One region of the Lysobacter sp. Soil_C_15 genome, then DNA from elsewhere that is predicted to be linked to it. Evidence: riboswitches for the same ligand, from Rfam matches in the RefSeq annotation. Region 1 holds a riboswitch; each other region holds the start of a gene.
The links. A riboswitch is a leader RNA that binds a small molecule or an ion and turns the genes downstream of it on or off. The one in region 1 is predicted to bind cobalamin.
Positions count from the first base shown of each region.

Region 2: linked by a shared signal. The riboswitch ahead of btuB (TonB-dependent vitamin B12 receptor) and the one ahead of btuB (TonB-dependent vitamin B12 receptor) in region 1 are both predicted to bind cobalamin.
Region 3: linked by a shared signal. The riboswitch ahead of metE (5-methyltetrahydropteroyltriglutamate--homocysteine S-methyltransferase) and the one ahead of btuB (TonB-dependent vitamin B12 receptor) in region 1 are both predicted to bind cobalamin.
Region 4: linked by a shared signal. The riboswitch ahead of AC3A57_RS20495 (ribonucleoside-diphosphate reductase subunit alpha) and the one ahead of btuB (TonB-dependent vitamin B12 receptor) in region 1 are both predicted to bind cobalamin.

Region 1 is NZ_JBDGIR010000008.1:16,042-21,601, forward strand. It holds gene AC3A57_RS17585 (cobyrinic acid a,c-diamide synthase CobB) at 1-146, opposite strand, end outside; gene cobO (cob(I)yrinic acid a,c-diamide adenosyltransferase) at 260-910, opposite strand; gene AC3A57_RS17595 (hypothetical protein) at 907-1,518, opposite strand; gene AC3A57_RS17600 (hypothetical protein) at 1,571-2,215, opposite strand; gene btuB (TonB-dependent vitamin B12 receptor) at 2,263-4,110, opposite strand; cobalamin riboswitch at 4,251-4,488, opposite strand; gene AC3A57_RS17610 (TonB-dependent receptor plug domain-containing protein) at 4,721-5,560, shown strand, end outside.
Region 2 is NZ_JBDGIR010000005.1:298,178-303,737, reverse strand. It holds tRNA gene AC3A57_RS14165 (tRNA-Met) at 1-16, shown strand, start outside; gene queD (6-carboxytetrahydropterin synthase QueD) at 157-510, shown strand; gene AC3A57_RS14155 (phasin family protein) at 881-1,294, shown strand; gene bioD (dethiobiotin synthase) at 1,486-2,247, opposite strand; gene AC3A57_RS14145 (GAF domain-containing protein) at 2,320-2,802, shown strand; gene AC3A57_RS14140 (TfoX/Sxy family protein) at 2,799-3,242, shown strand; cobalamin riboswitch at 3,383-3,631, shown strand; gene btuB (TonB-dependent vitamin B12 receptor) at 3,754-5,560, shown strand, end outside.
Region 3 is NZ_JBDGIR010000011.1:51,482-57,041, reverse strand. It holds gene gap (type I glyceraldehyde-3-phosphate dehydrogenase) at 1-599, shown strand, start outside; gene metE (5-methyltetrahydropteroyltriglutamate--homocysteine S-methyltransferase) at 1,497-3,776, opposite strand; cobalamin riboswitch at 3,966-4,219, opposite strand; gene AC3A57_RS20515 (COG3904 family protein) at 4,548-5,560, shown strand, end outside.
Region 4 is NZ_JBDGIR010000011.1:43,598-49,157, reverse strand. It holds gene AC3A57_RS20500 (ribonucleotide-diphosphate reductase subunit beta) at 1-512, opposite strand, end outside; gene AC3A57_RS20495 (ribonucleoside-diphosphate reductase subunit alpha) at 645-2,996, opposite strand; cobalamin riboswitch at 3,413-3,715, opposite strand; gene AC3A57_RS20490 (DUF2339 domain-containing protein) at 3,838-5,560, shown strand, end outside.

The DNA.
Region 1 (5,560 bases):
CTGGCGCGCTCGAGCACCATCGGATCGAGGAAATCCGGGCCGGTCTTGAACACCCGCACGCGCCGCCCCTGCCGCGCGTGCCAACGCGCGATCGCCGCGGTGACGCTGGTCTTGCCCTGGCCGGAGGCGGGGGCGGAAACCAGCAGCGCCGGGCAGGAGGCGGGATTCGGGACTCGGGACTCGGGACTCGCAGAAGCGGGACAGCCGACGGTCTCGGGCTTGGCGAGTCCCGAGTCCCGAGTCCCGAGTCCCGTCGAGCTCACAGCTCAATCCCCTTCTGCGCCTTGATCCCCGCCTTGAACGCATGCTTGACCATGCGCATCTCGGTGACCGTGTCGGCGGCCTCGACCAGCGCGTCGGGCGCGCCGCGGCCGGTGATCACCACATGCTGGCGTTCGGGCCGGGCCGCGGTCGCGGCGAGCACGTCGTCGAGGGCGATGTAGCGATGCGCCAGGGCGATATTGAGTTCGTCGAGCAGGACGAAGTCGTAATCCGGGTCGGCCAACATCCGCGCCGCCACCGCCCAGGCCGCCTGCGCGGCGGCGATGTCGCGCTGCTTGTCCTGGGTCTCCCAGGTGAAGCCCTCGCCCATCACGTGATAGTCCAGTTCCTCGAACTTGCGGAAGAACGCTTCTTCGCCGGTCGAGAAACTGCCTTTGATGAACTGCACCACGCCGCAGCGCAGGCCGTGGCCGAGCGAGCGCGCCAGCATGCCGAAGCCGGACGAGCTCTTGCCCTTGCCGTTGCCGGTGTTGACCACCAGCACGCCGCGCTCGACCGTGGCGCGGGCGATCTTGCGGTCGATCAGTTCCTTCTTGCGCTGCATGCGCTCGCGATGGCGCTCCTCGGTGGTCGCGGCATAGCCGGCGCGCGATTGCGCGGCCTGGTCGGCAGGCCCGTGCGCGCTCATGCCGCCGCTCCGACCCGCTGACGCTGGCCGGCCAGCCGGACCAGCGCGTACACGGCGAAACCGGCGCCGACATAGCCGGCCAGGGTGCCGAGGCTGCGCGGGTAGTACTGCGGCACGCGCTCGAGGAAACCGGCCAGGCTGGCGTCGGGATAGCGGCCCGACAGGAAGTAGAAGCCGCCCTTGGAAATAAGGTACGCCGCCACCGAGGTCGCCAGCAGCACCAGCGCCAGGCGCGGCACCGCGCTCCAGGCGTCGCGATGCGCTCGCGCATAGATCCGGCCGCCGAACCACAGCGCGCCGTAGGCGAAGGCCAGCGCCCAGTACGCCGGCGACAGGCACCAGTCGGTAATCCGCCCCTGCGCCAGGCTGCCCAGGTCCAGCGCCGAGGACAGCAGGAACAGCGCCGGAAAGCTCCAACCCGGGCGCAGCAAGGCGCCGGCGAGGAAGAACACCGCCCAGGACGCGCTGGGCAGCGCGTCGACGCTGGCGAAATGCTGGCCGCGGGTGCAGATCATCAGCACCGCCAGGGCCAGGCCGACGCCGATCTGGGCGGCGCGCGAACGCAACGGCAAGGGGGCGGAAGCGGTGTGTTCGTGGGTCGTGGACATGCTCGGACTCCGGTGACGGAACGGATGGATGGCGGCGCGGCTCGCGGCGGACTCAGCCGCGACGCTGGGCGATGGCGAGCTGGCCCAGGTGATGGGCTATCACCGCGTAGAAACCCAGGGCGACGGCGATGTAGCCCAGCGTGGTGCGCACGAACAGCGGACCCCAGCGCCACAGCCGGCTGGTGTACTCGGCGAAGTTGGGATCGGCGTAGCGCCCGCCGAACCAGTAGAACGCGCCGTTGGAGATCAGGAACGAGACCGCGGCGGCGAGCGCGGCGACCGCGAACACCGTCGCCAGCGCGCGCCATTGCGGCGCCAGCCGCGGCGCGATCCAGCGCCCGCCGTACCACAGCGCGGCATAGGCGAGCAGCAGGAAGGCATAGGACGGGGTCACGCAGTAGTGCTGGAAGAAGCCCAGCCCGCGCGAGGTGATGGCGAGGTAATCGACCGCCACCGCCATGCCCAGGTAAGCCACGAAGCCCGCGTGCCGGCGCAGCCAAAGACCGCCGAGGAAGAACACCGCCATCGACGCGTCCGGCAGGTGCAGCAGGCTGCCCAGATGGTGGAAGCGGGTGCCGAGCATCAACACCAGCAAGGCGCCGGCCACCGCGGCGCGGACCGGCGCGGACCAGGCGGCCGCAGCCGCAGGCGCTACGGCGTGGGCATGGGCGGCGATCGGGCGGGACGATGGGTTCATCGGCGGATCTCGGTGGGGCCGGCGAGCGCCGGCGGTGGCGCTGGTTCTCAGCGGGAGGGCCGGTAGCGCAGGCTCAGCAGGTAGTTGCGTCCGGGCTGGTTGTAGAACGCGGCGGTCTCGTAGCGGCGGTCGAACACGTTGTTGGCGCTCAGCTGCACGCTCCAGGCCGGATGGAAGGCGTAGCCCAGGCGCAGATCGGCCAGCGCGTAACCGCCCAGCCGGCGGCTGTTGGCGAGGTCGTCGTAGCGCTCGCCGGCGGCGTAGACGCTGGCGCCGAAGGAGAACGCGGACACGCGCCGGTCCAGGTCGATGCGTGCGCTGTGCCGCGCGCGGCGCGGCAGCCGATTGTCGCGATTGGGGCCCGGGCTGAGGTTGCGCGGGTCCAGCCAGGTCGCGCTGGCGCGCAGGTCCCACTGCGCCAGCTGCGTGTCCAACGCCGCTTCCAGGCCGCGGATGCGCGCGCTGTCGACGTTGCCGGGCAGGCCGATCGAGGCGTCGTAGGCGATCAGATCGTCGATCTTGTTCTGGAAGGCGTTGAGCGACCAGACGTGCTGGCGGCGCTCGCCCCAGGCGGCGCGCAAGCCGAGTTCGACGCTGCGCGAGGTTTCCGGGCCCAGCTCGCGGTTGCCGTAGTTCGGGTAGTACAGCTCGTTGAAGGTCGGCGCTTTGAACGCGGTGCCGTAGCTCGCGGTCAGCCGCCAGGCGTCGTTGAAGTCCCAGCCCCACAGCACGCTGCCGGTGGTCTTGCCGCCGAACTGGCTGTCCTCGTCGCGGCGCAGGCTGGCCTGCACGGCGTGGGCGCCGAAGTCCTGCTGCCACTGGCCGAAGGCGCCGCGCAGGATCCGGCTGTCGCGGGCGTAGGCGACGTTGCTGTCGATCCGGTCGCGCTGCCAGTCGAAGCCCAGGCTCAACAGGCCCGGCCCGAGGCCGAGGTCGGCCTGCAGCGAGCCCAGCTCGCGCCGGGTTTCGAAGGTGCTGGAGTACTTGCCGTTGCGATAGGCCTCGCTGAGATCTTCGCTGCGCCCGGCGCTGGCGCTGAAGCCGACGCGCTCGCTGGGTCGATAGCGCAGCTTGGCGCCGAGCACCTGTTGCACGCTGTCGGCCTGGTTGTTCTGGCTGCCGTCGTATTCGTTGTAGGCCTCGGCGCGGAACGCGCGCGCCTCGGCCTCCCAACGTTCGTCGAAACGGTAGCCGCCCTGCACGGTCAGCGACTGGTTGCGATAGCCGTCGCGATCGGGCGAGTGGGTGAAACAGCCGGCGCCGCGCGGCGCCGGCTTGCCGCGGCAGGCGTTGATGCCGTCGGTGTCTTCGTGCGCGGCGTTGACCGAATACCAGCCGCGCTCGCCCTTGCCGGCCACGCCGGCGCTGGCTCGGTGGGTCTGGTAGCTGCCGATCGCGGCGCTGAAGCTGGGCGCGAACGCGCCCTGCGGGCGGCGGGTGAACACCTGGATCACCCCGCCCAGGGCTTCGGAGCCGTACAGACTGGAGAACGGCCCGCGCACGATCTCGACCCGCTCGATCTGCTCGACCGGAATGTCCTGCAGCGCGGTGCCGCCGCTGGTCGCCGAACCGAGCTTGATGCCATCGACCAAGACCAGCACGTGGTCGGATTCGGTGCCGCGCAGGAACAGCGACGTCTGCTTGCCGGCGCCGCCGTTGTTGGCCAGCGACACGCCGGGCGCGCCGCGCAACAGGTCCGGCAGCGAGGTCGGCTGGCGCCGCTCGATCTCGGCGCGGTCGATCACCGTCACCGCGGCGAGGGTGGCGTCCTGGGTCTGGGCGGTGCGGGTGGCGGTGACCACGACCTGGTCGAGATCGACCGCAGCGGGCGCGGCGAGGGCCAGCGCGGGAGCGGCGAGCACGCCGCCGGCGAAACACAGGGAAGCAAGACGCAGGCGTGGGGCGCAGCAAGGCAAAGTCACAGGCGGTCTCCAGGGCCGCGCTCTCCCGCGCGGCCGTGATCGGTCGTGACAGAAGGCGGAAACGGCCAGGAGACGGCGCACGCGCGCCTTCGCCCCGAGACCGGCCCACCGCCTGTCGGTTCGCGCTCCGGGCCGGTCTCCGGGCTCGCGAGCCGATCCGGTCCTGTGCGGAACCGGCATCGCGTACCGCGCCTTCCCGTGTCGGAACACAGTGGCTGCGTGCGGTACGTCTACTCGCCTACCGTTGCGGGGGCAGCTCCGGCTTGGCCGCCTGCGAGGCAGACGACGACCGGATTCCCGTTTCAATCGCCGGCGAATGTGCCGGCGATCACCTTGAGCGCGGGCATCTTAACAGTCGGGCCCGGTGGCGACGCCAGCGTATGGGGGCGCTGGGCCCGAATGAGCGACGCCGTATCGGGCAACGGCGACCGGGCGGAACGCCGAATCGGCACCAATATGTGTTTCGTGGCCCGATACCACTTTTGGACTATTGCCGATAGTCGGACTTTGGCGGCTTTATTGACCGATTGTTATGCGCGTGTTAAATGCAATGACATCGCTGTCAATCCCTCAAGGAGTCGCCATGCACGTCCGCCGTACCCCCGCCGGCCCGCGCCATCCCCTGGCCCTGGCTCTGCTGCTCGCTCTCGCTGTCCCGGCTTATGCGCAGGACGCGCCGCAAAGCGACGCCAAGACGCTCGACCAGGTGATCGTGACCGGCACCCGCGTGTCCGACCGCACCGTCGCCGAATCGACCGCGCCGATCGACATCATCACCCCCGAAACCCTCGAGGCCACCGGCACGGCGGAGCTGGCGACCGCGCTGTCGCGCGCCCTGCCCTCGCTGAACTTCCCGCGTCCGGCGATCACCGACGGTACCGATGCGGTGCGCCCGGCGCAGCTGCGCGGCCTGGCCCCGGACCAGGTGCTGGTGCTGGTCAACGGCAAGCGCCGCCACACCACCGCGCTGATCAACCTCAACGGCAGCCAGGGCCGCGGCTCCTCGCCGGTGGACCTCAACGCGATCCCGATCGCCTCGATCGAGCGGGTCGAGGTGCTGCGCGACGGCGCCTCGGCCCAGTACGGTTCCGACGCCATCGCCGGCGTGGTCAACGTGGTGCTCAAGGGCTCGGGCCAGAACGGCTCGATCGCCGCGCGCTACGGCCAGTACAGCGCCGGCGACGGCGAGCAGTACCAGCTCTCCGGCGACGCCGGCTTCAATCTCGGCGAGAACGGCTGGCTGCGCCTGGCCGCGCAGGGCGGCCACCAGGACCAGACCAACCGCGCCCGCCCCTTCCAGGGCCGGGTCGAGCAGCGCTACGGCGATCCGGAAATCGACCACGGCGCGTTCTCCTACAACGCCGAGTACTCGCCGGTCGAATACCTGAGCTTCTATTCGTTCGGCAGCTACAGCGAACGCGAC
Region 2 (5,560 bases), on a different contig from region 1:
CCACCCATAGCCACCATCGATTCGCGTCGGCTCCGCCGCCGCAGCCAAGCCCGCCAGCGCCGCGGGCTTTTTCGTATCCGCCGTCCCGACGCCGCGCCCGGCCCGCTCCGGACCGGCGGCGTCCACCGCCCGAGCGCTTGCCGCACAATGTCCGCCATGAACATCTTCAAGGTCTTCACCCTCGAGGCCGCGCACCGCTTGCCGAACGTGCCGGAAGGGCACAAGTGCGCGCGCCTGCACGGCCACTCGTTCCGCATCGAGGTGCACCTGACCGGCGAACTGGGCGAGCACAGCGGCTGGGTGATGGACTACGCCGACGTCAAGAAAGCCTTCCAGCCGATCTACGACCGCCTGGACCATCACTACCTCAACGACATCCCCGGCCTGGAAAACCCGACCAGCGAACGCCTGGCGGTGTGGATCTGGGAGCAGCTCAAGCCGGTGCTGCCGCTGCTGAGCGAAATCGTCGTCCACGAGACCTGCACCGCCGGTTGCCGCTACCGCGGTTGAGCGGCGGCTCGGCCCCTCATGCGCTGCTTCGGGGCATCTTCTCCCGCAAGCGGGTGAAGGGGCGCTTGCGAGCCACCGGCTCGCGCGCCACCGAACGCCCGAACGCCATGCCCTCGGGCCGGGGAGCGAATCCTCCAGTCGCCGCGCGGCAGCGCCCCGGCGCGCCTGTCAGAGGCGCGAAACCTGGGCGTCACAGCCCGAACCTAGGCTTTGCCTGAACCGCTGCTTGGGCGCTAAACGGCTGAACAGGCAGCTTTTCTGAACCGGTTCAGACCGCTCGTCGGTGCGATGTTGCATCGCAACAAAGCCCTGGCTATGCTGCACCGCACCATCCAGCCGTTCTCCGCCTGGACCACTCAGGAGCTAAGCCATGTACCAGCAGTTCAACGAACAGTTCGCCGCCGCCACGCGCCAGTTCGCGGACACGGCCGCTCAGGTCAACCGTCTGGCCCTCGACAACGCCGAAGCGGTGTTCGGCCTGCAGATCGCGGCGATCGAAGACCGCGTCAACGCGACCTTCGCCTTCTTCGGCGAAGCCGCCGAAGCGCGCGATTTCGACGCCTTCAAGACCCTGTGGCCGAAGGGCGTGCAGATCGCCCGCGAGAACGTCGAGCGCGCCGTCAGCACCGGCCAGGAAACCCTCGGCCGCACGCTGAAGACCAACGAAGCGATCGCCGAGCTGGCCAAGTCGCAGATCGAATCGGCCGCCAAGACCACCCAGGCCAACGTCGAAAAGGCCGCCAAGGCCGCGACCAAGGCCAGCGTCGCCCCGGCCGCCAAGTAATTCCGCTCAGGCCGGTTGCCGCCGCCGCCGCGCGTCCCTCTCTCTGCGCGCGATCGACGGCCGGCATCGGCAAGCCCAGTCGGAAAAACAGGAAACCCGGCAACTTCGGTTGCCGGGTTTTTTGTCGTCTGCGTCGCGCGACGCAGACCCAAGCCGCGGGGCGGGCCGCAGCGCGGCTTCGAACGGCGCGGTCAGAACAGCGGCGTCAGCCGCTGCGCCAACGTCTGCGGGTCGGGTTGCGGAGCATACGGCAGCCGGCCCCAGCACGGCATCGGCAGGCGCGCGCGCAGGATCTCGAAGTTCTCGTCGGCGCGGGCCATGTCCGGGTCGATGCCGTTGGCGATCCAGCCGATCGCGCGCACCCCGTCGGCCTGCAGCGCGCGCGCGCTGAGCCGGGCGTGGTTGATCGCGCCCAGGCGCAGGCCGACCACCAGCACCACCGGCAGGTCCAGCGCGCGCACCAGGTCGAGCTGGTCCAGCGCGGCGCTGATCGGCGCCGCCCAGCCGCCGACGCCTTCGACCACCACGCAGTCGGCCTGCGCGGCCAGTCGCGCATGCGCGGCGCGGATCGCGTCCAACTCGATGCGCACGCCGGCCTCGGCGGCGGCGATCTCCGGCGCCAGCGGCTGCGGCAGGGCATAGGGATTGACGTCCTCGTAGCGCGGCCGCGGCAGGCTCGCCGCCTGCAGCAGCAACGCGTCCTCGTTGCGCCAGCCGTCCGGCCCCGGCTCGCAGCCGCTGGCTACCGGCTTCATGCCGACCGCGCGCAGGCCGCGCGCGCGCAAGGCATGCAGCAGCGCCGCGCTGGCCACCGACTTGCCGATGCCGGTATCGGTGCCGGTCACGAACAGGCCCGGCGGGCAGGCCGGGCGCGCGTCCGGATCGCCGGCGTCGGCGCGTTTTGCGTCCGTTGGTCGGATGGCGTCGGCGACCGAAGGCTGGTTGTGACTCATCTCGCGCTTTTGTTCCTGCTTCCCGGATCGGCCCATGGTAGTCGCGCAAGACGCCGCTGTTACACTTCCTCGATGTTTACCGCCTCTTCTTTGACCGGCAGCAAGGCCGAGCAATACCAACAGCTGGCCGCGCAGGCGCGCGGCCTGCTCGACGGCGAACGCGACCGCGTCGCCAACGCCGCCAACCTGTCGGCCCTGATCGCGCACGCCCTGCCCGACCTCAACTGGGTCGGTTTCTATTTCTACGACGGCCGCGAACTGGTGGTCGGCCCGTTCCAGGGCCTGCCGGCCTGCGTGCGCATTCCGCTCGACAAGGGCGTATGCGGCGCGGCGGCGTCGACCCGGCAGACCCAGCGGGTCGCCGACGTGCACGACTTCCCCGGCCACATCGCCTGCGATGCGGCTTCGCGTTCGGAACTGGTGGTGCCGCTGCTGCGCGGCGAGGAGCTGATCGGCGTGTTCGATCTCGACAGTCCGTTGCCGGAACGCTTCGACGCCGACGACCAAGCCGGCCTGGAAGCGATGGCCAGGATCTACCTGGAGTCGCTCGCATGAGCGCGGCCAAGATGCGCAACATCGGTCCCAAGAGCGCCGCCTGGCTGCGCCAGGTCGGCCTGCGCACCCACGAGGACCTGGCCGCGGTCGGCACGGTCGAAGCCTTCATGCGGGTCAAGCGCGCCGGCTTCAAACCGACCCTCAACCTGCTGTACGCGATCGAGGGCGCCCTGCTCGACTGCCACTGGCAGGAGATCAGCGAGGAGCGCCGGCAGGAACTGATCCTGGCCGCCGACGCCGCCACCGCGCTGCTGCCGGCGCCGCGCAACAAGCCGGCCGCCGCTCCGGTGCGCACCACCGTGCACGCCGACGAGGGCTACGAGACCGGCGCCGGCTTCGCCGCGGCCGGCGAGCGCGACGACGGCCACGGCGACGGTTTCGACCGCGACGGCGGTGCCGATGAGCGCGGCGAGCGCGCCGAAGACGGCGAGCGCGACTGAGCCGGGGCGGCCGCCTTCATTCGAACGCCCCCCCCCCCTGCCCTGCCGCCGCCGATCCGGGGCGATGCCGCCGCGCGGGCAATGGGCCGGGCGGCTCCCTTTCGGACCGCCCGTTCGGACAGCCCGCCCGCCATCGCGTAGAATCCGCCCCGCTTCGAGGTGACCCCACGGCCGACCGCCACGGGGTTGAAACGGGAAGCCGGTGACGCGCCCGGGCCGACGGATCTTCCGCCGGCGCCGCGCCCAGTCCGGCACTGCCCCCGCAACGGTAAGCGAGCCAGGTCGCGGCCTGCGCCACTGTGCGATGCACGGGAAGGCGCCGCGACCGGAAGCCGGCACGGCCGGCTTCGCCCGCGAGTCCGGAGACCGGCCTTGAGGCACCATCGGTTGCGATGCGGAGGGCGTCGCGGCACGGCCGCCGTTCTCGCGCGCCCGTCGTCGTCCGCCTCCTCCCCCGCCGCCTCCTTCGCCGTTTTGACGCGCGCCGATGCGCGCGTCGTGGAGCTTTGCCATGCGTGCCCTGAATCTGTCCTTCGCCATCGCCTGCGCGCTCGCGCTGCCGGCCACCGCCCTCGCCGCGCCCGCGGGCGAGGCCACCGATCTCGACGAGGTCGTGGTCACCGCCAACCGCACCGCGGTCAGCGTCAACGACGCCCTGAGCCCGGTGGAAGTGCTGACCCGTACCGAGATCGAGCGCAGCCAGGCCCGCGACCTCAACGACCTGCTGCGCGGCCGCGCCGGCATCTCGCTGTCCAACCAGGGCGGCGCCGGCAAGCTCAGCACCCTGTTCCTGCGCGGCAGCGAATCCGACCACGTGCTGTTCCTGGTCGACGGCATCCGCATCGGCTCGCCGACCTCCGGCCTGGCCTCGCTGCAGGACCTGCCGCTGGCGCTGATCGACCGGATCGAAATCGTCCGCGGCCCGCGCTCGAGCCTGTACGGCGCCGACGCCATCGGCGGCGTGATCCAGGTGTTCACCCGCCGCGAGCGGCAGGGCTTCGCTCCGCGCGTCCACGTCGGCGGCGGCAGCAACGGCGCGATCGAGTTCGGCAGCGGTTTCGGCGGCCGCAGCGGCCGCGGCTGGTTCGGCGCCGACTACAGCTTCCGCAAGACCCAGGGCATCGATGCCTGCCGCGGCGCCGGTTTCCCGGTGTTCGCCGGCTGCTTCACCGACGAACCGGACCGCGACGGCTACGAAAGCCACGCGCTGTCGCTGCGCGGCGGGATCGATCTCAACGAGCAGTGGAGCATCGAAGGCCAGGCGCTGCGCGCCGAAGGCCGGAACGACTACGACGGCAGCTTCGTCAACTACTCGCAGACCGTGCAGCAGGTGATCGGCGGCAAGGTCCGCTGGCGCCCCAGCGAGACCGTCAACGTGCAGCTGGTCGCCGGCCGCAACGTCGACAGTTCGGACAATTTCCTCGGCTCGCTGCCGATGGGCTTCTTCAGCACCGACCGCGACAGCGCCAGCTTGCAGGCCGACTTCGCCGTCGCCGACGGTCACGTGCTGACCGCCGGCTTCGATTGGCTGCGCGACCGCGTCGACAGCGACACGATCTACGACGAGGCCGAGCGCGACAACAAGGCCGGCTTCGTCCAGTACCAGGGCCGCTTCGGCGCCCACTCCTTCGAAGCCAGCCTGCGCCGCGACGACAACGAACAGTTCGGCGGCCACACCACCGGCGGCGCCGCCTGGGGCCTGGACTTCGCCGAGAACTGGCGCGTCACCGTCGGCTACGGCACCGCGTTCAAGGCGCCGACCTTCAACGAGCTGTACTACCCGTTCTTCGGCAACGCCCAGCTCAAGCCGGAAGAGTCCAAGACCTGGGAAGTCGGCCTGGCCTACCGCGGCGACAACTTCAACGCGCGCATCGACGGCTTCGACACCCGCGCCGACGACCTGATCACCTTCGACGCGGCGATCAACCTGCCCAACAACATCGAACGCGCGCGCATGCGCGGCGCCGAGATCGGCATCGACACCGAGTTCGCCGGCTGGACCCTGGCCGCCAGCGCCAGCTTCCTCGACACAGAGAACCGTCGCGGCTTCAACCGCGGCAACGATCTGCCGCGCCGCGCCAAGCACAGCGGCCGCATCGACCTGGACCGCGCCTTCGGCAAGTTCCGCGTCGGCGCCACCGCGGTGGGCTACGGTTCGCGCTACGACGACGCCGCCAACAGCACCCGCCTGGGCGGCTACGGCACCTTCGACCTGCGCGCCGAGTACGCCTTCACCCCGGCGCTGAGCCTGCAGGCGCGCGTGGCCAACGTGTTCGACCGCGAGTACGAGACCGTGTCGTACTACAACCAGCCCGGCC
Region 3 (5,560 bases), on a different contig from region 1:
TCAACGACAAGACCTACAAGGGCGAGGCGATCGTCTCCAACGCCTCGTGCACCACCAACTGCCTGGCCCCGCTGGCCAAGGTGCTGAACGACAAGTGGGGCATCAAGCGCGGCCTGATGACCACCGTGCATGCCGCCACCGCGACCCAGAAGACCGTCGACGGTCCGTCCAACAAGGACTGGCGCGGCGGCCGCGGCATCCTGGAGAACATCATCCCGTCCAGCACCGGCGCGGCCAAGGCGGTCGGCGTGGTGATCCCGGAGCTCAACAAGAAGCTCACCGGCATGTCGTTCCGCGTGCCGACCTCGGACGTGTCGGTGGTCGACCTGACCGTCGAACTGAACAAGGACGCCACCTACGCCGAGATTTGCGCCGAAATGAAGGCGCAGTCGGAAGGCGCGCTGAAGGGCGTGCTGGGCTACACCGAGGACAAGGTCGTGGCGACCGACTTCCGCGGCGACGCGCGCACCTCGATCTTCGACGCCGAGGCCGGCATCGCCCTGGACGGCACCTTCGTCAAGCTGGTCAGCTGGTACGACAACGAGTGGGGCTATTCGAACAAGTGCCTGGAAATGGTCAAGGTCGTCGCCGGCAAGTAAGCGGCGTACGCCGGCGCCATCGGCGCCCGGCAGCGATCCGGAAGAGCCCCGCATTCGCGGGGCTTTTTCTTTGTCCGCGGGACGCGCAGAGGAATCAACGCCTTCGTCATCGATCGAAGCCCGATCCCATCGCGCCTGGGGTAGGAGCGGCGCTCCACAGGGATTTCCTTCGGTCACAAGCCGCGACCGCCATCTCTCCCGTTCGCCGCGTCTTTGTCCTGCACCCCCTGTAGGAGCGGCGTAAGCCGCGACCAAGGGACGCGCAGAGGAATCAACGCCTCCGCCATCGATCGAAGCCCGAAACCATCGCGAAGGGTAGGAGCGGCGCCCCACAGGGATTTCCTTCGGTCACAAGCCGCGACCGCCACCTCTCCCGTTCGCCGCGTCTTTGTCCTGCCCCCCCTGTAGGAGCGGCGTAAGCCGCGACCAAGGGACGCGCAGAGGAATCAACGCCTCCGCCATCGATCGAAGCCCGAAACCATCGCGAAGGGTAGGAGCGACGCCCCACAGGGATTTCCTTCGGTCACAAGCCGCGACCGCGCTGTTGCAGTCTCGCGGCGTATGTCGTTCGGCGGCTTCAAAAGCTATAAAGCTCCAAAGGCCAAAGCTTCCGTCCGCAAGCGGCCGGGTCACTTTCTTTGTCCAAGGCGACAAAGTCCCACGGGATTTCCGGCGGTCAAAAAGTAACCAAAGAAAACGCCATTCCTGTTTCGGATCAAGAGCCACTATGGAACGAGGCTCGCGCGGGGCTGCTCCGCACAGGCCCTCCATGGCCTGGCTGCGCACGGCCCGCATCCCTGCGGGCCGCCCTCCGGGGCTGCTTTTGTTCTGGCGAGTCCGTCGCGACGCCAAGCTCAAAAGCAAAAGCAAAAGCAAAAGCGCAAGCTTGCGGGTCGCTCAGGCCGGCGCGGCGAGCGATTCGCGCAGGCCGCGCGCGGCCTGCACCATCGCCCGCAGCGCCGCGCGCACTTCCGGCCAGCCGCGGGTCTTCAAGCCGCAGTCCGGATTCACCCACAACTGCTCCGGCGCCAGCACTTCCAGCGCCTTGTCGAGCAACTCGCGCATTTCCGTCTCGCTCGGCACCCGCGGCGAATGGATGTCGTACACGCCCGGGCCGATGCCGTTGGGATAACGGTAGCGGGCGAAGGCGTCTAGCAGTTCCATCCGCGAGCGCGAGGTCTCGATCGAGATCACGTCGGCGTCCAGCGCGGCCACCGCCTCGATGATGTCGTTGAACTCGGCGTAGCACATGTGGGTGTGGATCTGGGTCGCGTCGCTGACCCCGCTGGCGGCGAGGCGGAAGCTGTCGCCGGCCCAGGCCAGGTAGGCCGGCCAGTCGGCGCGGCGCAGGGGCAGGCCTTCGCGCAGCGCCGGTTCGTCGATCTGGATCGCGGCGATGCCGGCCGCGTCCAGGTCCTGCACCTCCTCGCGCAGAGCCAGGGCGATCTGCCGGCAACTGTCGGCGCGCGGCTGGTCGTCGCGCACGAACGACCACTGCAGGATCGTCACCGGGCCGGTCAGCATGCCCTTGACCGGGCGCGCGGTCTGGGTCTGGGCGTAGCGGGTCCAGCGCACCGTCATCGGCTTGGGCCGCGCCACGTCGCCGTACAGCACCGGCGGTTTGACGCAGCGCGAGCCGTAGCTCTGCACCCAGCCGTGGGCGGTGAAGGCGAAGCCGTCGAGCCGCTCGCCGAAGTACTCGACCATGTCGTTGCGCTCGAACTCGCCATGCACCAGCAGGTCCAGGCCCAGCGCTTCCTGTTCCTTCAGGCAGTCGCGGGTTTCCTGCTCCAGGAAGCGGCGATAGCCGGCGTCGTCCAGGCGCCCGGCCTTGTGTTCGGCGCGCGCGCGCCGCACCTGTGCGGTCTGCGGGAACGAGCCGATGGTGGTGGTCGGGAACGGCGGCAGCCCGAGGCGCTTTTGCTGCAAGGCGATCCGGCGCGGATACGGCGAGGCGCGCCGGCTCATTTCCGGACGCACGTCGGCCAGGCGCCGGCGCACCTGCGGATTGCGCAGCAGCGGCGAGGCCAGGCGCGCGGCGCGCGCGCTGGCGGCCGCGGCCAGCTCGCGCGCCGCGCCCTCGTCGCCGGCCAGGGCGTCGGCGAGCAGGCGCAGCTCTTCGATCTTCTGCCTGGCATAGGCCATCCACTGCCGCAGCGGTCCGGGCAGCTTGCGTTCCAGTTCCAGATCGGTCGGCACGTGCAGCAGCGAACACGACGGCGCCAGCCACTGCGCGCGCGCGCCGGCGCGGCGGGCCAGGCTCAACGCGGCGTCGAGATCGGCGCGCCAGATGTTGCGGCCGTCGACCACGCCCAGGCTCAGCGCGCGCTCGGCCGGCAGCAGGGCGAGCAGGCTTTCCAGTTGCTGCGGCGCGCGCACCAGGTCCAGGTGCAGGCCCTGCACCGGCAACTGCGCCGCCAGCGCGGCGTTGTCGCCGAGCCCGCCGAAGTAGGTGGTCAGCAGGCGCTGCGGCGCGTCGGCCTCGGCCAGCGCGGCGTAGGCGCGGCGGTAGGCGGCGCGGTCGGCGTCGTCGAGGTCGAGCACCAGCGCCGGCTCGTCGATCTGCACCCATTGCGCGCCGGCGGCCTTGAGCCGTTCGAGCAACTGCGCATACGCCGGCAACAAGGCATCCAGCAGTTCGCGCGGGTCGCCGCCGTCGCGGCGCTTGCCGAGCTTGAGCCAGGTCACCGGGCCCAGCAGCACCGGCCGCGCCTGCAGCCCCAGGGCCTGGGCCTGGGCCAGTTCGGCCAGCGGCTTGTCGGCGCGCAGGGCGAAGCGTTGGCCGGGCTCGAACTGCGGCACCAGGTAGTGGTAGTTGGTGTCGAACCACTTGGTCATTTCCAGCGCGCGCAGATCGCGCCGGCCGTCCTGCACGCCGCGGGCGAGGGCGAAGTAGCCGGCCAGCGGGTCGTGTTCGTACAGCTCGCGATGGCTGGCCGGAATCGCGTCGAACAGCACCGACGTGTCGAGCGCCTGGTCGTAGAGGGAGAAGTCGTTGCACGGCACGCTGTCGGCGCCGGCGGCGCTGGCCAGGCGCCAGTGGCGCTCGCGCAGCGCGGCGGCGCTGGCGTGCAGGGCGTCGGCCGCGGTCTCGCCTTTCCAGAACGATTCCAGGGCCTGCTTGAGCTCGCGCCGCGCGCCGATGCGCGGGAAGCCGAGATGGGTAACGCTGATCATGATGAGTACCTGCGATGCGTGGGCATGACGCAGGGCAACGAAGGAGACCACGGCGGCGCCGACCCGGCGTTGCGCGCCCGGTTGCGGTCTGCCCTGGTGTCGACCTTCGCCCCCGCGGGCGAACCGGATCCGCGCAGCGGCCGGCACCGCGAGGCGCGCGACCGGCGCACGGCCGGAGTCGGACGGAAGGCGAACCTTCCGGTCGCGGCAGGTCTTCGGGCTCGGGACTTGAAGCCGGGAACGAGTGCGGAGAAACGAGGAACGAGTAGTCGCTCGTTCCCGGCCGCTCTTTTCTCGCCTCCGGCGTCTCCTACTCAGGCCGCTTCCCAGGCGATCGCCCAGTGCCAAGGCCCGTTCGTTTCCCATACCGCTGCGGGGCAGCTCCGGATTCGCACCGGATTCCCTCTGGCCGCCGCCGGCGGACCGGTGGCGGCGTGTCGCATCGCTTTATCTTTATGAAGCGATGTTCACCGTAACGGTGCCAAGTTACGCAGCGCCGCCGACGGAGTCAATCGGCGCGTGCGCGGGACGTGCCGCTTTGCCCGGTCTGCCGGCTGCGCATCGCCGGCGTCGGCGACCGGCGCGCCGGGCGGATTTCGCCGGCTGGCGTTCATGCGCCGGCGACGAAGATGAAGCGCGCAGCACAGGCGGCCGCCGGCGGCGTCGCGAGGCCGTTGAGTCGGATAATGGCTGCGGCTAACGTGGCAGCGTCGCGACGCTGCGCGATGCGGGCCCGGGACGGCCCGCGATCCCGAATTCGATGGGTGGAACATGTTTTACAGATGGTCGCTTGCGCTGGGATTGTGTCTGCTGGGCCTGGCGGGCTGCGGCAAAGACGCCGCGCCGGCTCCGGCCCGCGCCGAGAGCGTGACCCTGGGCAGCCAGAACGATCCGGCGCGGGCGATGCCGGCGACCGCCTCGGCGCCGCCGAGCGACGCCGAGGTCCTGCGCGGCACCTATTGGCCGCCGGCCAAGCTCGACAACGGCACGGCGCGGATCAGCTGCGGCTACGACTACCTGGCCGACGGCGACGGCGAGCCGCTGAGCGGACTGGATTTCTTCAGCCTGGTCGACGCCTTGGCGCCGTGCCAGTCGGCCGGGGTGGTGCGGGTGCGCTACGAAGGCAAGATCGGCGCCGGCTTCACCGCCCTGGTGCAGCGGGTCGCGGCGATGGCCGCGCGGATGGAGATCCCGGCCCGGATCCTCGACATCGACTCCAGCGGCGGCCACGTCGAAGAGGCGATCCGCGCCGGCGATTCGATCGCCGAGTCGGGCTGGTCGATCTGGGTGCGCGAGGGCGCGGTCTGCCACAGCGCCTGCGTGCTGGTGCTGGCCGCCGGCGACACCCGCTCGGCCGAGGGCAAGGTCGGCATCCACCGGCTGATGCGCGATCGTTCGACCGCGACCTCGCGCGCCGAACTCAGCCGCGAGCTGCGCGCGATCAACCGCGAAGTGCGCGACTACCTGGAGCGCAACGGCGTCGCCACCGCGGTCGCCGACCTGATGATGACCGTCGCCAACCGCGACCTGCGCATCCTGACGCCCGACGAACTGACCCTGTACGGCCTGGACGGCAGCAACGCGGCCCAGGACGACCTCGACCGGATCCGCCTGACCCGCAAGTGCGGCGAGGATTTCGTGCGCCGGCGCGAGCAGGTGCGGCGCGAGGTCGACGCGCAATGCATGGCCTCCGGCAAGCACTTCGGCGCGCTGCCGGACTGCGCGCGCGAAGTGCAGTCGCGCCACGGCTTCCCCGACCGCAGCTGCCCGCACGACAGCCCGGC
Region 4 (5,560 bases), on a different contig from region 1:
TTGAGCAGGAACTGGCGGCGCTGCTCGCGGGTCTCGATCCGCTTCAAGTCCTGGATCGAGTCGATCCAGCGGAAGCAGAACTCGGCCTTGGCCCGGATCGAGGGGATGTTCTCGACCGCGGCGAAGGCCTTGGCGCGCTCGTTCGGATCCGGCAGGTAAGTGTCGAGCAGGGTCAGGTAGAACTGCACGTGCAGCGCTTCCTCGTACAGCTGCCGCGACAGGTACATGCGCGCTTCCGGCGCGTTGATGTGCTGGTACAGGTTCAGCACCAGGTTGTTGGCGACGATGCTGTCGCCGGTGGCGAAGAACGCGACCAGGCGTTCGACCAGGTGCCGCTCGGCCGGGCCGAACTTGTGCTTGAGGTCGTTGACGTCCTGCGAGAAATCGACTTCCTCGACGGTCCAGGTGTTGCGGATCGCGTCGCGGTACATCTCGTAGAAATGCGGATAGCGCATCGGCCGCAGGGTGAGATCGAAGCCGGGATCGAGCAGGCGGGGCGGAGCGATGGACATGGCGGTTCCTTGATGCTTTTCCCTTCTGCCGCGCGCGGCAGAAGGTGCCCGAAGGGCGGATGAGGGCGGTGCGGGCGCGCGGCCCTCACCCCAACCCCTCTCCCGCATGCGGGAGAGGGGCTTTGCGGCGCGTTACTGGCAGGCTTCGCAGGCTTCCGGGTTTTCCAGCGAGCAGGCGATGGCCTCGCTGGGCGTGTAGTCCGGCTTGGGCGCGGCCGCAGCGGCCGGGGCGCTGACCGTGGTCTTGGCGATCTTGGTCGCCGGGCGCGAACGCAGGTAGTAGGTGGTTTTCAGGCCCTTCTTCCAGGCGTACATGTACATCGAGCTGAGCTGGCCGATGTTCGGGCTTTCGATGAACAGGTTGAGCGACTGGCTCTGGTCGATGTAGGCGCCGCGGTCGGCGGCCATGTCGATCAGCGAGCGCATCGGCAGCTCCCAGGCGGTGCGGTAGACCTGGCGCAGCGATTCGGGGATCTCGTTCACCGCCTGGATCGAGCCTTCGGCCATCTTGATCCGGTCGCGCATGTCCGCGGTCCACAGGCCCAGGCGCTTGAGCTCTTCGACCAGGTACTTGTTGACCACCAGGAAGTCGCCGGACAGCGTCTCGCGCTTGAACAGGTTCGACACCTGCGGCTCGATGCATTCGTAGCAGCCGGCGATCGAGGCGATGGTCGCGGTCGGGGCGATCGCGATCAACAGCGAATTGCGCAGGCCGTGCTCGGCGATGCGCTTGCGCAGCGCGTCCCAACGCTCGGGCTGCGAAGGCGTCACGCCCCAGGCTTCGAACTGCAGCTCGCCGACCGAGGCGCGGGTGTCGGCGAAGGCCGGGTGCCGGCCGTGCTCCATCGCCAGTTCGTTCGACGCCGACAAGGCGTGGAAGTAGATCGCCTCGGCGATCTCCTGGGCGAGCTTGCGCGCCGGTTCCGAGTCGAACGGCAGGCGCAGCTTGAAGAACACGTCCTGCAGGCCCATCGAGCCCAGGCCGACCGGGCGCCACTTGAGGTTGGCGCGGCGCGCGGTCTCGATCGGGTAGAAGTTCAGGTCGATGACCCGGTCGAGCTGGCGCACGGCCAGGCGCACGGTCTCGGCCAGCTTGTCGAAATCGAACGCACCCTTGCCGTCCTCGTATATCTCGACGTGGTGCGAGAGATTGATCGAGCCCAGGTTGCACACCGCGGTCTCGTCCTGCGAGGTGACCTCGAGGATCTCGGTGCACAGGTTCGACAGATGGATGACGTTGCCGTCGCGCAGGGTCTGGTTGGACGCGCGGTTGGACTTGTCCTTGAAGTTCATCCAGCCGTTGCCGGTCTGCGCCAGGGTGCGCATCATCCGGCCGTAGATGTCGCGCGCCTTGACCTTCTTGGTCGCCAGGCCGGCGGCTTCGGCGGCGCGGTAGGCGCGCTCGAACGCCTCGCCCCACAGGTCGGTCAGCTGCGGCACCTTGGCCGGGTCGAACAGCGACCAATCGCCGTCGGCTTCGACCCGGCGCATGAATTCGTCCGGAATCCAGTTGGCCAGGTTGAGGTTATGGGTGCGGCGCGCTTCGTCGCCGGTGTTGTCGCGCAGTTCGAGGAATTCCTCGACGTCGGCGTGCCAGGGCTCCAGATACACGCAGGCCGCGCCCTTGCGCTTGCCGCCCTGGTTGACCGCGGCGACCGAGGCGTCGAGGGTCTTCAGCCACGGCACGATGCCGTTGGACAGGCCGTTGGTCGAGCGGATCAGCGAGCCGCGCGAACGGATCCGGGTATAGCTCAGGCCGATGCCGCCGCTGAACTTGCTCAGCTTGGCCACGTCCATGTAGCGCTTGTAGATCGCTTCCAGCGAATCGTCCGGCGAGTCCAGGAGGAAGCAGCTCGACAGCTGCTCGTGGGTGGTGCCGGCGTTGAACAGGGTCGGCGAGGACGGAATGTAGTCGAGCTGGGCCATGCGCCGGTACAGCGCCAGGGCGTCGCCGACGTCCTCGCTGAGCGCGCAGGCGATGCGCAGGAAGAACTGCTGCGGGGTCTCGATCACGGTGCGCGCGGTCGGGTGGCGCAGCAGGTAACGGTCGTAGAGGGTGCGCAGGCCGAAGTAATCGAAGCGGGCGTCCAGGCCGCGGTCGATCGCGTCGTTGAGCTTGCGCGCATGGGCCTGGACGAATTCGAGCAGGCGCTGGTTGATCAGGCCGAGCTCGTGGCCGCGCTGGATCGACTGCGAGAAAGCGTGGATCTCGACTCCGGCGACTTCCTTCTCGATCACCCCGGCCAGCAGGCGCGCGGCGAGGCGGCCGTACTCGGGCTCCTCGGCGGTCAGCAGGGCGGCGGTGCGGATCGACAGTTCGTCGAGTTCGCGGGTGGTCGCGCCGTCGTACAGGCCGGAGATGGTGCGGGTGGCCACGCGCATCGGGTCGACCGAGTACAGGCCTTCGCCGCAGCGGGTCACCGCGCGCACGATCTTGTTCAGGTCGACCGGTTCGCGGCGGCCGCTGCGCTTGGTCACGCTCATGGTGAGGTTGGCCGCGGGCGGCGTCAGGGCGAAGCCGGGCGCGGCGGAGGCGTCCTGGCGGGTCGGGGCGGCGCCGGCGGGGGCGGCGGCGACGGAAGGATCGGTGGCGAGCGTGGTCATGGGCGTCTCCGGGGCATGGGCGCACGGGTCGCCGTCCTTCCCGCGAAGGGCGGCGTGCGGAAAGCGCGGACGCGCCATCGCGACGGGCCGCGCGCGCGGCGTCGCCGATGGCACGGCCGTGCCCCCGCGGGCGCGGAAACTCGGGAGCGTGCTGGCAGGGTGTCGCACGCGCCGAGACGGGCGCGGCCCGTTCCGCGCATGGCGCCGAAACGGACGGACGCGGCGGCGGCGAGGCCCTCGCGTTGCGACACCGGCCGTCTTCCCCCGAAGACTCCTGGGCCGGTACCGCGCGGTGTGCAGGCGCGCGGCTGTCGGCAGGTCTTCGGGCTCGGGACTTGAGAGCGAGAAAAGAGCGCAGAGAAGCGAGGAGTGAGTAAAGCCCTTGGGGCCGCTTGTCTCACTTCTCGCTGCTCTGCGCTCCACTCCTCGCTCTTGCCTACTAAGGCCGCTTCCCAGGCGCTCCGCCCAGTGCCATGACCCGTTCGTTTCCCATACCGCTGCGGGGCAGCGCCGGCTTCGGGCGGCGTCCAACGCCTTGCCCCTACCGGCTTCCCTTTTCGGCCGATCTCGCGACCGGCACCGACGGGCACAACATAGTGTGGTTCGCTCGATCCGTCAACGCGATATATGGTGAGGCAGTGAGATGCGAGGAGAGTCAAGCCCCTTAATCGCCAAGCCCGGCATGGTGTAACGTGCGCGCCATAAGGACCGGGAAAGCGTGATGGAATCACTACTCGTGTTGCTGGCGCTGGCGGTGCTGCTGGTGCCGGTCTTGCTCGTGGTCGCCCTGGTCCAGATCGCCGGGCTGAAGTCGCGGGTGAGCGAACTGGAGCGCGTGCTGACCGGCCTGCGCAGCCAGGCCGAGACGCGCGAACCGACCCTGGCCGAACGCATGGCGGGCGAAGCGCCGCCGCGGCCGGTCCCGGCCACTGCGCCGCCAGCGGCCGTCGCGGCCCAGGACGGTCCGGCGTCCGCATCGCCGCCGCCGCCGCCGTTGCCGTCGGCCCCGCCGGTGGCCGCGCGCGCCGCGCCGCCGCCCTTGCCGCCGCGCCCAGCCGCGCCGCGGGCGCCGGCCGCACCTCCGCCGCCGGACGTGTTCACGCTCGGCTTGCGCTGGCTGCGGCGCTGGTTCAGCGAAGGCAACGTGCCGGTCAAGGTCGGCGTGCTGGTGTTGTTCGCCGGCGTCGCCGCCCTGCTGAAGTACGCCAGCGACCAGGGCTGGATGCGCCTGCCGATGGAATTGCGCCTGAGCGGCGTGGCCCTGGCGGCGATGGCCGGCCTGGTGTTCGGCTGGCGCCAGCGCGAACGCAAGCGGGCGTTCGCCTTGAGCCTGCAGGGCGGCGCGATCGGCGTGCTGCTGCTGGTGGTGTTCGCCGCGTTCAAGCTGTACGGGATGATCCCGGCCGCGGCCGCGTTCGGACTCAGCGTGGCCCTGGTGGCCGGCGCCGGGGTGCTGGCGGTGCGACAGAACGCGCTGGCGCTGGCGGTGTTCGCGATCCTGGCCGGCTTCCTCGCGCCGATCTGGCTGTCGACCGGCTCGGGCAACCACGTCGCCCTGTTCGGCTATTACGCCGTGCTCAACGCCGGCATCTTCGCCATCGCCTGGTGGCGGCCGTGGCGGGCGCTGAACCTGCTCGGCTTCGCCTTCACCTGGGGCATCGGCACGCTGTGGGGCGTGCTGCGCTACCGCGCCGAGCACTTCGCCAGCACCGAACCGTTCCTGCTGCTGTTCTTCGCCTTCTATCTGCTGATCCCGGTGCTGTACGCACGCCGCCGCGCCGCCGGGCGACGCGACCTGATCGACGGCTGCCTGGTGTTCGGCACGCCGTTGATCGCGTTCTCGCTGCAAGCGGGTTTGCTGGAAGGCGAGCGCATGCCGCTGGCGTTCTGCGCGCTGGGCCTGGGCGCGCTGTACGCGCTGCTGGCCGCGGCGCTGCGCCGCGATGCGCGCTTCGTCGGCCTGGCCACGCCCTATGCCTTGCTCGCGGTGGGCTTTGCGACCCTGGCGATCCCCTTGGCCCTGGCGGCCGAAGCCACCGCCTGCGTGTTCGCCCTGGAAGGCGCGGCCTTGGTCTGGCTGGGCCTGCGCCAGCACCGCCTGCTGCCGCAGCTGACCGGCGCCGGCCTGCAACTGGCGGCCGCCTTCGCGTTCGCGATCGGCGCCAGCGATGCGGTGTGGGACGCGCAGCGTCCGCTGCTCAATGCCAGCTTCGCCGGCGCGCTGCTGATCGCCGTCGCCGGTTTCGCCAGCGCCTGGAGCCATCGCCGCAGCGCCGCGCCGCGACTGGCCTTGCCGTATTACGTTTGGGGGCTGGCCTGGTGGCTGGGCGCGGTCGGCAGCGAGATCGCCGAGTTTGTGATGGCGCGCGAACGCGTCGATGCGGTGCTGATGCTGATCGCTGCGACCGGCCTGGCCGCGGCCGAGGTGTTCCGCCGCCACGATT